3 linked regions of the Candidatus Thiodictyon syntrophicum genome follow. The protein of the gene in region 3 interacts with the protein of the main gene of each other region in a pairwise test. Links are inferred from orthologs where the notes say so. Each region holds a gene or a part of one and is shown on either strand. Other genes may lie near its edges.

The links. Proteins that work in one complex are often made in the same cells at the same time.
Region 1: the proteins of accC (region 3) and cysM interact in binary tests that used the Escherichia coli proteins (3 or more experiments, as listed by UniProt). The link is inferred for Candidatus Thiodictyon syntrophicum from one-to-one orthologs.
Region 2: the proteins of accC (region 3) and ribD interact in binary tests that used the Escherichia coli proteins (3 or more experiments, as listed by UniProt). The link is inferred for Candidatus Thiodictyon syntrophicum from one-to-one orthologs.

What each region holds. Positions count from the first base shown.
Region 1 is NZ_CP020370.1:4,702,623-4,705,366, reverse strand. It holds cysM (cysteine synthase CysM), read left to right. Parts: upstream 1-793; coding sequence 794-1,696; downstream 1,697-2,744. Other genes in the region: rlmD (23S rRNA (uracil(1939)-C(5))-methyltransferase RlmD), read left to right, coding at 1,746-2,744; THSYN_RS19800 (Hpt domain-containing protein), read right to left, coding at 235-591. UniProt on the Escherichia coli protein: Two cysteine synthase enzymes are found. Both catalyze the same reaction. Cysteine synthase B can also use thiosulfate in place of sulfide to give cysteine thiosulfonate as a product.
Region 2 is NZ_CP020370.1:3,980,678-3,983,537, forward strand. It holds ribD (bifunctional diaminohydroxyphosphoribosylaminopyrimidine deaminase/5-amino-6-(5-phosphoribosylamino)uracil reductase RibD), read right to left. Parts: upstream 2,060-2,860; coding sequence 941-2,059; downstream 1-940. Other genes in the region: THSYN_RS16690 (YaeQ family protein), read right to left, coding at 1-43; THSYN_RS16695 (riboflavin synthase), read right to left, coding at 43-702; nrdR (transcriptional regulator NrdR), read right to left, coding at 2,095-2,610; glyA (serine hydroxymethyltransferase), read right to left, coding at 2,624-2,860. UniProt on the Escherichia coli protein: Converts 2,5-diamino-6-(ribosylamino)-4(3h)-pyrimidinone 5'-phosphate into 5-amino-6-(ribosylamino)-2,4(1h,3h)-pyrimidinedione 5'-phosphate.
Region 3 is NZ_CP020370.1:6,725,491-6,728,311, forward strand. It holds accC (acetyl-CoA carboxylase biotin carboxylase subunit), read left to right. Parts: upstream 1-649; coding sequence 650-1,993; downstream 1,994-2,821. Other genes in the region: aroQ (type II 3-dehydroquinate dehydratase), read left to right, coding at 1-73; accB (acetyl-CoA carboxylase biotin carboxyl carrier protein), read left to right, coding at 76-537; THSYN_RS28860 (hypothetical protein), read left to right, coding at 2,146-2,821. UniProt on the Escherichia coli protein: This protein is a component of the acetyl coenzyme A carboxylase complex; first, biotin carboxylase catalyzes the carboxylation of the carrier protein and then the transcarboxylase transfers the carboxyl group to form malonyl-CoA.

The DNA.
Region 1 (2,744 bases), 2.0 Mb from region 3 along the record:
GTCGTTGTCGTTGTCGTAATCGAGGTTATCGTAGCGTCCGGGATTCTCTCGCACGCCAAATTGCATCGCTTCTTCGATTACGATCTCGACAACGACAACGACAACGACAACGATTGCGAGCGGGACGGGGTTTGCAACCCCGTCCTGAACGTTTCGGGCCCGGCAGCCGCCCGTGGCCTTCGCGGGGCGTCGAAAACCTTGCGGACGGGGCGAATGCCCCGTCCGGCATTGAGGTCAGTCGTCCGCCTGCTGCACCCGCAGCGCCTCCGCCTCCAGGCTGGCGAAGGCCGCGGCGACGCGCGGCGGGTCGGCGGCGCGGGCGGCGCGCTCCAGGGACTCGGCCGCCTCGTCGAGGGCCGGGACACCGCAGTAGCGGGTGGCCCCGCGCACCTGATGGGCGAGTTCGGCGAGTCCCTCCCAGTCGGACGCCGCGACCTCGGTGCGCAGGGCCGCCAGCTCACCCGGCAGTCCGGCCAGCAGGGCGGCGAACAGTTCGGCGGCCAGGTCCGCATCACCGCCGGCGACGGCCAGGGCGGACACGCGGTCGCGAGCGGGGAGTTGGGAGAGGGGGGTGACGGGCGCTTGGTCCAAGGTCTGGCTCCTGCGGGGTGGGTCGCCGACTACTCTGCCGACTACTCTATAGCTTGGCCCCGGGGCCGTCCACCCGCGCTCCGGCTTGGTTGCATGACGGCGCTGGTGCACAATCGCGGGACCGAAGTCACTGCCGGTCCGCCCGCACCTTCATGCCCCAGCCCGCCGCGCCCATCCGGCCATTGATCCCACCGGTAACCCTATGAATAAGCGTCCTATCGGTTCCACCATCGAGCATTGCGTCGGGACCACCCCCCTGGTGCGCCTGCAACGCCTGCCCGGCCCCACCGACAACCTGATCCTGGTCAAGCTCGAAGGCAACAACCCGGCCGGCTCGGTGAAGGACCGCCCGGCGCTCAACATGCTGCGCCGCGCCCAGGAGCGGGGCACTATCAGGCCCGGCGATACCCTGATCGAGGCCACCAGCGGCAACACCGGGATCGCACTCGCCATGGCCGCGGCCATCATGGGCTACCGCATGGTGCTGATCATGCCGGAGCACATGAGCGTGGAGCGCCGGGCGGTCATGCGTGCCTTCGGCGCGACCATCGTGTTGACGCCGCGCGCGGGCAGTATGGAGGCGGCCATCGATCTGGCCAATGCCATGCAGGCGCGCGGGGAGGGGGTGCGGCTCGATCAGTTCTCCAACCCGGACAATCCGGCCGCCCACTATGCCGCGACCGGCCCCGAGATCTGGCACGACACGGCCGGACGCGTCACCCATTTCGTGAGTGCCATGGGCACCACGGGGACCATCATGGGGACCGGGCGCTATCTCAAGGAGCAGAACCCCGCGGTGCAGATCGTCGGCGTGCAGCCCGCGGACGGCGCGAATATCCCCGGTATCCGCCGCTGGCCGGCCGCCTATCTGCCGCGGATCTATGACCCCGCCGGGGTGGATCGGATCATCGACATCGCGCAGCCCCTGGCCGAGCAGACCACCCGGGACCTGGCGGCGCGCGAGGGCATCTTCGCCGGCGTCTCCTCCGGCGGGGCCGTGGCGGCGGCGCTCCTGCTGTCGGCCGAGGTCAGCGCCGCGGTCATCGTCGCCATCGCCTGCGACCGCGGCGACCGCTATCTCTCGACCGGGGTCTTTCCGGATTGAGCGGGCGGTGAAGATTTTTGTCCGCAAATGAACGCATAGGAACAGCCACTTGTCAAAAAAGCGCAAACCGCTTCCGCCGGAGATCGAGCTCGAGATCGAGGGCCTGACCCATGAGGGCCGCGGCCTGGCCCATTTCGACGGCAAGGCGATCTTCGTCGACTATGCCCTGCCTGGGGAGCGGGTGCGGATGCGCTACACCCGGGTCCAGCGCCGCTTCGACGAGGGGGCGGCGGTCGCGGTGCTGCGCGCCTCGCCCGACCGGGTGGCGCCGCGCTGCCCGCACTTCGGCGTCTGCGGCGGGTGCAACCTCCAGCATGTCGACCCCGCGGCCCAGATCCGCATCAAGCAGGAGACCCTCGCGGACGTCTTCACCCGCATCGGCAAGGTCAGCCCCGCCGCCTGGCTCCCGCCGCTGGTCGCCGGTCACTGGGGCTACCGGCGCAAGGCGCGCCTGGGGGCGCGCCACGTCATCAAGAAGGGCCGCACCCTGGTCGGTTTCCGCGAGCGCGGCACGCCCTATCTGGCCGACCTGACCCGCTGCGAGGTGCTGCACCCGAGTGTGGGCGAGCGCCTGCAGGTGCTGGCGGAGGCCGTCGGGCGCCTGAGCATCCGCGACCAGGTCCCGCAGATCGAGATGGCGGTGGGGGAGGCGCCCTGCGTGCTGATCTTCCGGGTGATGGCGCCGCCGAGCGCGGCGGACTTGGGCGTCCTCCAGGGCCTCGGGGAGGACTGGGGCTACCATATCTATCTCCAGGAGGGCGGGGTGGACAGCATCCGACCCTTGCCGGGGCAGGGCGTTGAACTACACTATGACCTGCCCCGCTATGGCCTGCGCATGGCGTTCGAGCCGACCGACTTCACCCAGGTAAACCTGGAACTGAACCGTCTGATGTTGGACCAGGCCCTGGACCTGCTGGACCCCCAGCCGGACGAGTCGGTGCTGGATCTGTTCTGCGGCCTCGGCAACTTCAGCCTGCCGCTGGCGCGCCGCGCCGCCGCGGTGCTGGGGATCGAGGCCGACGCGGGCCTCATCGCCCGCGCCGCCGCC
Region 2 (2,860 bases), 2.7 Mb from region 3 along the record:
TGATCTGCACCTGGGCCCTGAAGACCGTCGCCTTGAGGGCCATCAGCGTGCGAACCCATGCTCAGCGAGGAAGTCCACGGTCAGGCCACGGGCGCTGGGTGCGGCGGCGCGCTCGCCCAGCAGCAGGCGCTCCAGGTAGCGGGCGATGAGGTCCACCTCCAGGTTGACCCGGGTGCCGGTCTGATAGCGGGCGATGATGGTCTGCGCGATGGTGTGGGGGACTATGTTGAGGTCGAAGCAGGCGCCGTCGACCGCATTGACGGTGAGACTCACCCCGTCCACGCAGATCGATCCTTTGTGGGCGATGTAGCGGGCCAGTTCCGCCGGGGCGGCGATGCTCAGGCGCCAGGAGCGGGCGTCTTCACTGCGATCAAGGACCTGACCTACCCCATCGACATGGCCGCTCACCAGGTGGCCGCCCAGCGGCGTGGACAGCGTCAGCGCCGGCTCCAGATTCACCGGGCTGCCGGGGCCGAGATCGCCGAGCGTGGTATGCGACAGCGTCTCACGGGACACGTCGGCCACGAAGGCGTCGGCGGCCAGACTCACGGCGGTCAAACAGACCCCGTTGACCGCGATACTGTCGCCCAAGGCGGCACCCGTCAGCGGGAGCTTGCCGGTGCCGATGGTGAGTCGGACGTCCCCGCCGCGGGGTTCCAGGCGGCGGATCTCGCCGACTGATTGGATGATACCGGTGAACATGCTGGGATTCCGATGCAGCGGTGAGGCCCTTTCAGGGCGAAGTTGGGTGTCAGGTTGCGCCGTTGTCGTTGTCGTTGTCGTTGTCGTTGTCGTTGTCGTTGTCGTTGTCGTAATCGAGATTATCGTAGCGCCCAGGATTCTCTCGCACGCCAAATTGCAGCGCTTCTCCGATTTCGATTACGACAACGACAACGAGACGACAACGATGGTACTCGTGGTTTAACTTATTTCTGACTCGTTACTGACCCTCGCCAGGCGACAATACACCCGGACGCAGGATCAGCCGCAGGTCAGGCCCGATGCGCCGCACCTCGGCGATCCGCAACGGGATGCGGTGCTCCATGTGCTCCAGGCCCGGGAGCCGGAACAGCCCCCGTGCCCCGTCGCCCATCAGGTGGGGGGCGATGTAGAGGATGATTTCGTCGATCAGTCCGGCGGTCAGCGCCGCCCCGGCCAGCGTGGGGCCGGTCTCCAACAGGACCTCGTTCATCTCCTGCGTGGCGAGCCAGGCCAACAGGGCGCGCAGGTCGACCTGGGCGTAGTGCTCCGCAAACTGCATCACCCGCGCCCCGGCGGCCGCCAGGGCGGCCCCGCGCGACGAATCGGCCCGGGCACAAGCGGCAATGACGGTGATCCCGGGCAGCCCGAGCAGACGCGCCCCCGGGGGGGTGCGCAGGCGACTATCCACCACGACCCGCCAGGGTTGACGCACCGCCTCACCCGGTTGGAGCCCGGGCAGGTCCGCGGGCGTGAGGCGGACGTTGAGCGACGGGTCATCGGCGAGCACGGTCGCCACGCCGGTGAGGATGGCGGAGTGGCGCGCCCGCAGGCGCTGCACGTCCCGGCGCGACGCCTCCGAACTGATCCAGCGGCTCTCGCCGCTGGCCATGGCGGTGCGCCCATCCAGGCTGGCGGCGAGCTTGCAGCGGCAGTAGGGCAGGCCCTGGGTCATGCGCTTGATGAAACCAGGGTTCAGGGCCCGTGCCTGCGCCGCCAGCGGCCCGACCTCGACCGCGATACCCGCCGCCCGCAGCAGCCGCACACCGCGGCCCGACACCCGCGGATCGGGGTCCACCATGGCGCAGACCACCCGCGCGACGCCGGCCTGGACCAGCGCGTCCGTGCAGGGCGGGGTGCGGCCCTGGTGGCAGCAGGGCTCCAGCGAGACATAGGCCGTGGCGCCGCGCGCCCGGTCACCGGCCGCGGTCAGGGCGATGCGCTCCGCGTGGGCCTCGCCGGCGCGCCGGTGCCAGCCCTCCCCCACCACGACCCCGTCGCGGACCAGAACACAGCCGACCCGCGGGTTGGGGTCCGTGGTGTAGAGCCCACGGCGGGCGAGCCGGATGGCCTGGGCCATGGGGCCGACGTCGGCCGCGCTGGGTTGGGGGGCGCTCACTTGGGTTTGATCTCCAGTGCGTCCAGCAGGTCGAGTTGTTTACGCCGGACCTCCGGGGTGGGTTGGCGCTCGAGGCGGTCGATCTCCTCGCGAAAGGCGGCCACGTCCTCGAACTTGCGGTAGACCGAGGCAAAACGGACATAAGCGACCTGGTCGAGACCGCGCAGTTCGTCCATCACGAGTTCCCCCACCCGCCGGGCCTGGACCTCCGATTCACCGCTCGACATCAGACGGCGCTGGATGCGCGCCTGGGCGGCATCGATCTGCTCGGTGCTCACCGGGCGTTTTTCCAGGGCCCGCATCATGCCGGAGCGCAGCTTGCGCCCGTCGAAGGGCACCCGGCTGCCGTCGCGCTTCACCACCCGCGGCAGGTTCAGTTCGGCCGTCTCGTAGGTGGTGAAGCGCTCCTTGCAAACCTCGCACTTGCGCCGACGGCGCACCTGATCGCCCTCCCCGGCCAGCCGGGAATCCACGACCTTGGTGTCCTCGGCGCCACAGAATGGACAGCGCATCAGGTAAGCGAGGCTAGCGGGCGTAGACCGGGAAGCGCTTGCAAAGCTCCAGCACCCGCGCCTTGGCGGCGGCGATCACGGCCGGATCGCCGCGCCCGTCGATCACATCGCACATCCAACCGGCCAGGTCGCCGGCCTCCTTGAGACCGCAGCCGCGGGTGGTCATCGCCGGGGTGCCGACGCGGATGCCGCTGGTCACGAAGGGCGACTGAGGGTCATTGGGGACCGCATTCTTGTTGACCGTGATATT
Region 3 (2,821 bases):
GCAGGGGTATGAATTGGCGCTCAGCGCCGCCCTTTACCGGCTGGCACCGGCCGCCCCCACCGAGAACCACTGAACATGGATATCCGCAAGGTCAAAAAGCTGATCGAACTCCTGGAGCAATCCAATGTGGCGGAGATCGAGATTCACGAGGGGGAGGAATCGGTGCGCATCAGCCGGCACGGCACCGCAACCTCACTCTTCATGCCCCACGCGATGACGCAGCAGCCGGCAAGCGCCCCGAGCGCGCCCATCCCGGCCGCCGGCCTGGCCAAGCCCGGCGATGAATTTCTCGATGGGCTGGCCGGGGAGGTCGTACGCTCGCCCATGGTCGGCACCTTCTACCGCTCCCCCTCGCCGGGCACCGGCCCCTTCGTCGTGGAGGGCCAGCAGGTCAAGGCCGGGGACATACTCTGCATCATCGAGGCGATGAAGATCCTGAACCAGATCGAGTGTGAGCGCACCGGCACACTACGCCGCATCCTGGTGGAAAACGGCCAGCCGGTAGAATACAACCAGCCGCTGTTCGTCATCGAGTAAGGCGCCCCCGCGACCCCCGCGCGGGGCCGCCCACGGCGGTCCCAACCCGGGACCAAAAGCGCCACGCCGCACCAGCCGACCACCGTCCACAGGCTACCCCAGCATGCCAGCCATGATCGAGAAGATCCTCATCGCCAACCGGGGTGAGATAGCACTCCGTGTCCTGCGCGCCTGCCGCGAACTGGGCATCCGCACCGTCGCCGTCCATTCGGAGGCGGACCGCGACTTGAAGCACGTCCTGCTGGCCGACGAATCGGTCTGCATCGGGCCCGCGGCGTCGCGCGACAGCTACCTCAACATCCCCGCCATCATCAGCGCCGCCGAGGTCACCGACACGGTCGCCATCCACCCCGGCTACGGCTTCCTGTCGGAGAACGCGGACTTCGCCGAGCGCGTGGAGCGCTCCGGCTTCATCTTCATCGGCCCACGCCCGGAGACCATCCGCCTGATGGGCGACAAGGTCTGCGCCATCGCCGCCATGAAGGCGGCCGGCGTACCCTGCGTGCCCGGCTCCGACGGACCCCTGGACGACAACGACAAGAAGCGCACCCTGGAATTGGCCCGCACCATCGGCTACCCGATCATCATCAAGGCCTCCGGCGGCGGCGGCGGCCGTGGGATGCGGGTCGTGAACTCGGAGGCGACCCTGCTCAACGCCGTCTCGCTTACCCGGGCCGAGGCCGCGGGCGCCTTCAACAACGACATGGTGTACATGGAGAAGTACCTGGAGAACCCGCGCCATATCGAATTCCAGATGCTGGCCGACCAGCACGGCCAGGCCATCTATCTGGGCGAGCGTGACTGTTCCATGCAGCGCCGCCACCAAAAGGTGGTCGAAGAGGCCCCCGCCCCCGGCATCACGCCGGCGCAACGCGCCGAGATCGGGGAGCGCTGCGCCCAGGCCTGTCGGGACATCGGCTACCGCGGCGCCGGCACCTTTGAATTCCTCTATGAGGACGGGCGCTTCTATTTCATCGAGATGAACACCCGCGTGCAGGTCGAGCACCCCGTCACCGAGATGGTGACCGGGGTGGACATCGTCAAGGAGCAGATCCTGATCGCGGCCGGGGAGCACCTGCATTACACGCAGGATGACATCACCATCCGCGGCCATGCGATCGAATGCCGCATCAATGCCGAGCACTCCGAGACCTTCCGCCCCAGCCCCGGCAAGATCATCGAGTTCCACGCCCCCGGCGGCCCCGGCATCCGCATGGACACCCATATCTATTCCGGCTATACGGTCCCCTCCCACTACGACTCCATGATCGGCAAGCTGGTCAGCCACGGCGAGACCCGCCAGGTCGCCATCGCACGTATGTGCAACGCCCTGCGCGAGACGGTCATCGAGGGCATCGACACCAATATCAAGCTCCAGCGCGCCATCCTGCGCGACGCCGCCTTCGAGGCCGGCGGGGCCAATATCCATTACCTGGAGAAGAAGCTGGGGCTCTAGTGCCGCCGGGCGCAATTGCCCGGACCATCGGCGCAGGGTGCGCAGTGCGCACCTTGCAAGAGCGCGGCTGAACGCGACGGCGTGAGTCTTCGCCGGTACCGCGGTGCGCGCGGCACACCCTTATTCCACCAGACCCCGGGGGTCCATCCGCCGTGCCGAAAAAGCCCGCCAAGAACAAACCAGACAAGTCGCCGCAGCCCGAGCCGGCCCAACTCAAGGCCGTGGAGCGTCTGATCGAGGCCGCAGACTACCCGCCGGCCATCGCGCGGGCACGCGCCCTGGTGCAGCGCTATCCGGATTACGGCGGCGCCCGGCGGCTGCTGATGGATGCCCTGTACCGGGGTCAGGGTCAGGGCGCGGCCGCCCTGGCCGCCTATGAATGGGCGCAGCACCGGCCCAACAGCCTGCCCGCCCAGGCGGCGCTGTTCCAATTCGCCCTCGACGGTCGGCACCTCCTGCTCGCGCAACGGGTCGCGGAGCGGCTGCGCGACCTGGGGGCCGTGACCCGGGGCCTGCCCATGACCGCCGAGGCCCTGGACGGTCTGCTGAAGCAGCACGACGGTTCCCGGGCGAGCCGCGAGGAGGTCGAGCAGTTCGACCTCGGCAAGCTGCACCTGGACGCCCACGACTTCGCCGGGGCCGTGCGCATCCTGGAAGGCGTTCCCATCACCCCGGCCCGCAACAACCGGGCGCTGTGTTTGTTCCACCTGAGCCGGATCGAGGAGGCCCTGGTCGCCTTCCTGGACGCCTGGCGGCAGGACCCGGGCAACCTCTTTGCCCTGGGCTTCGCCCTGCAACTGCACCTCTATCAGGGTGATGAGACCGGCG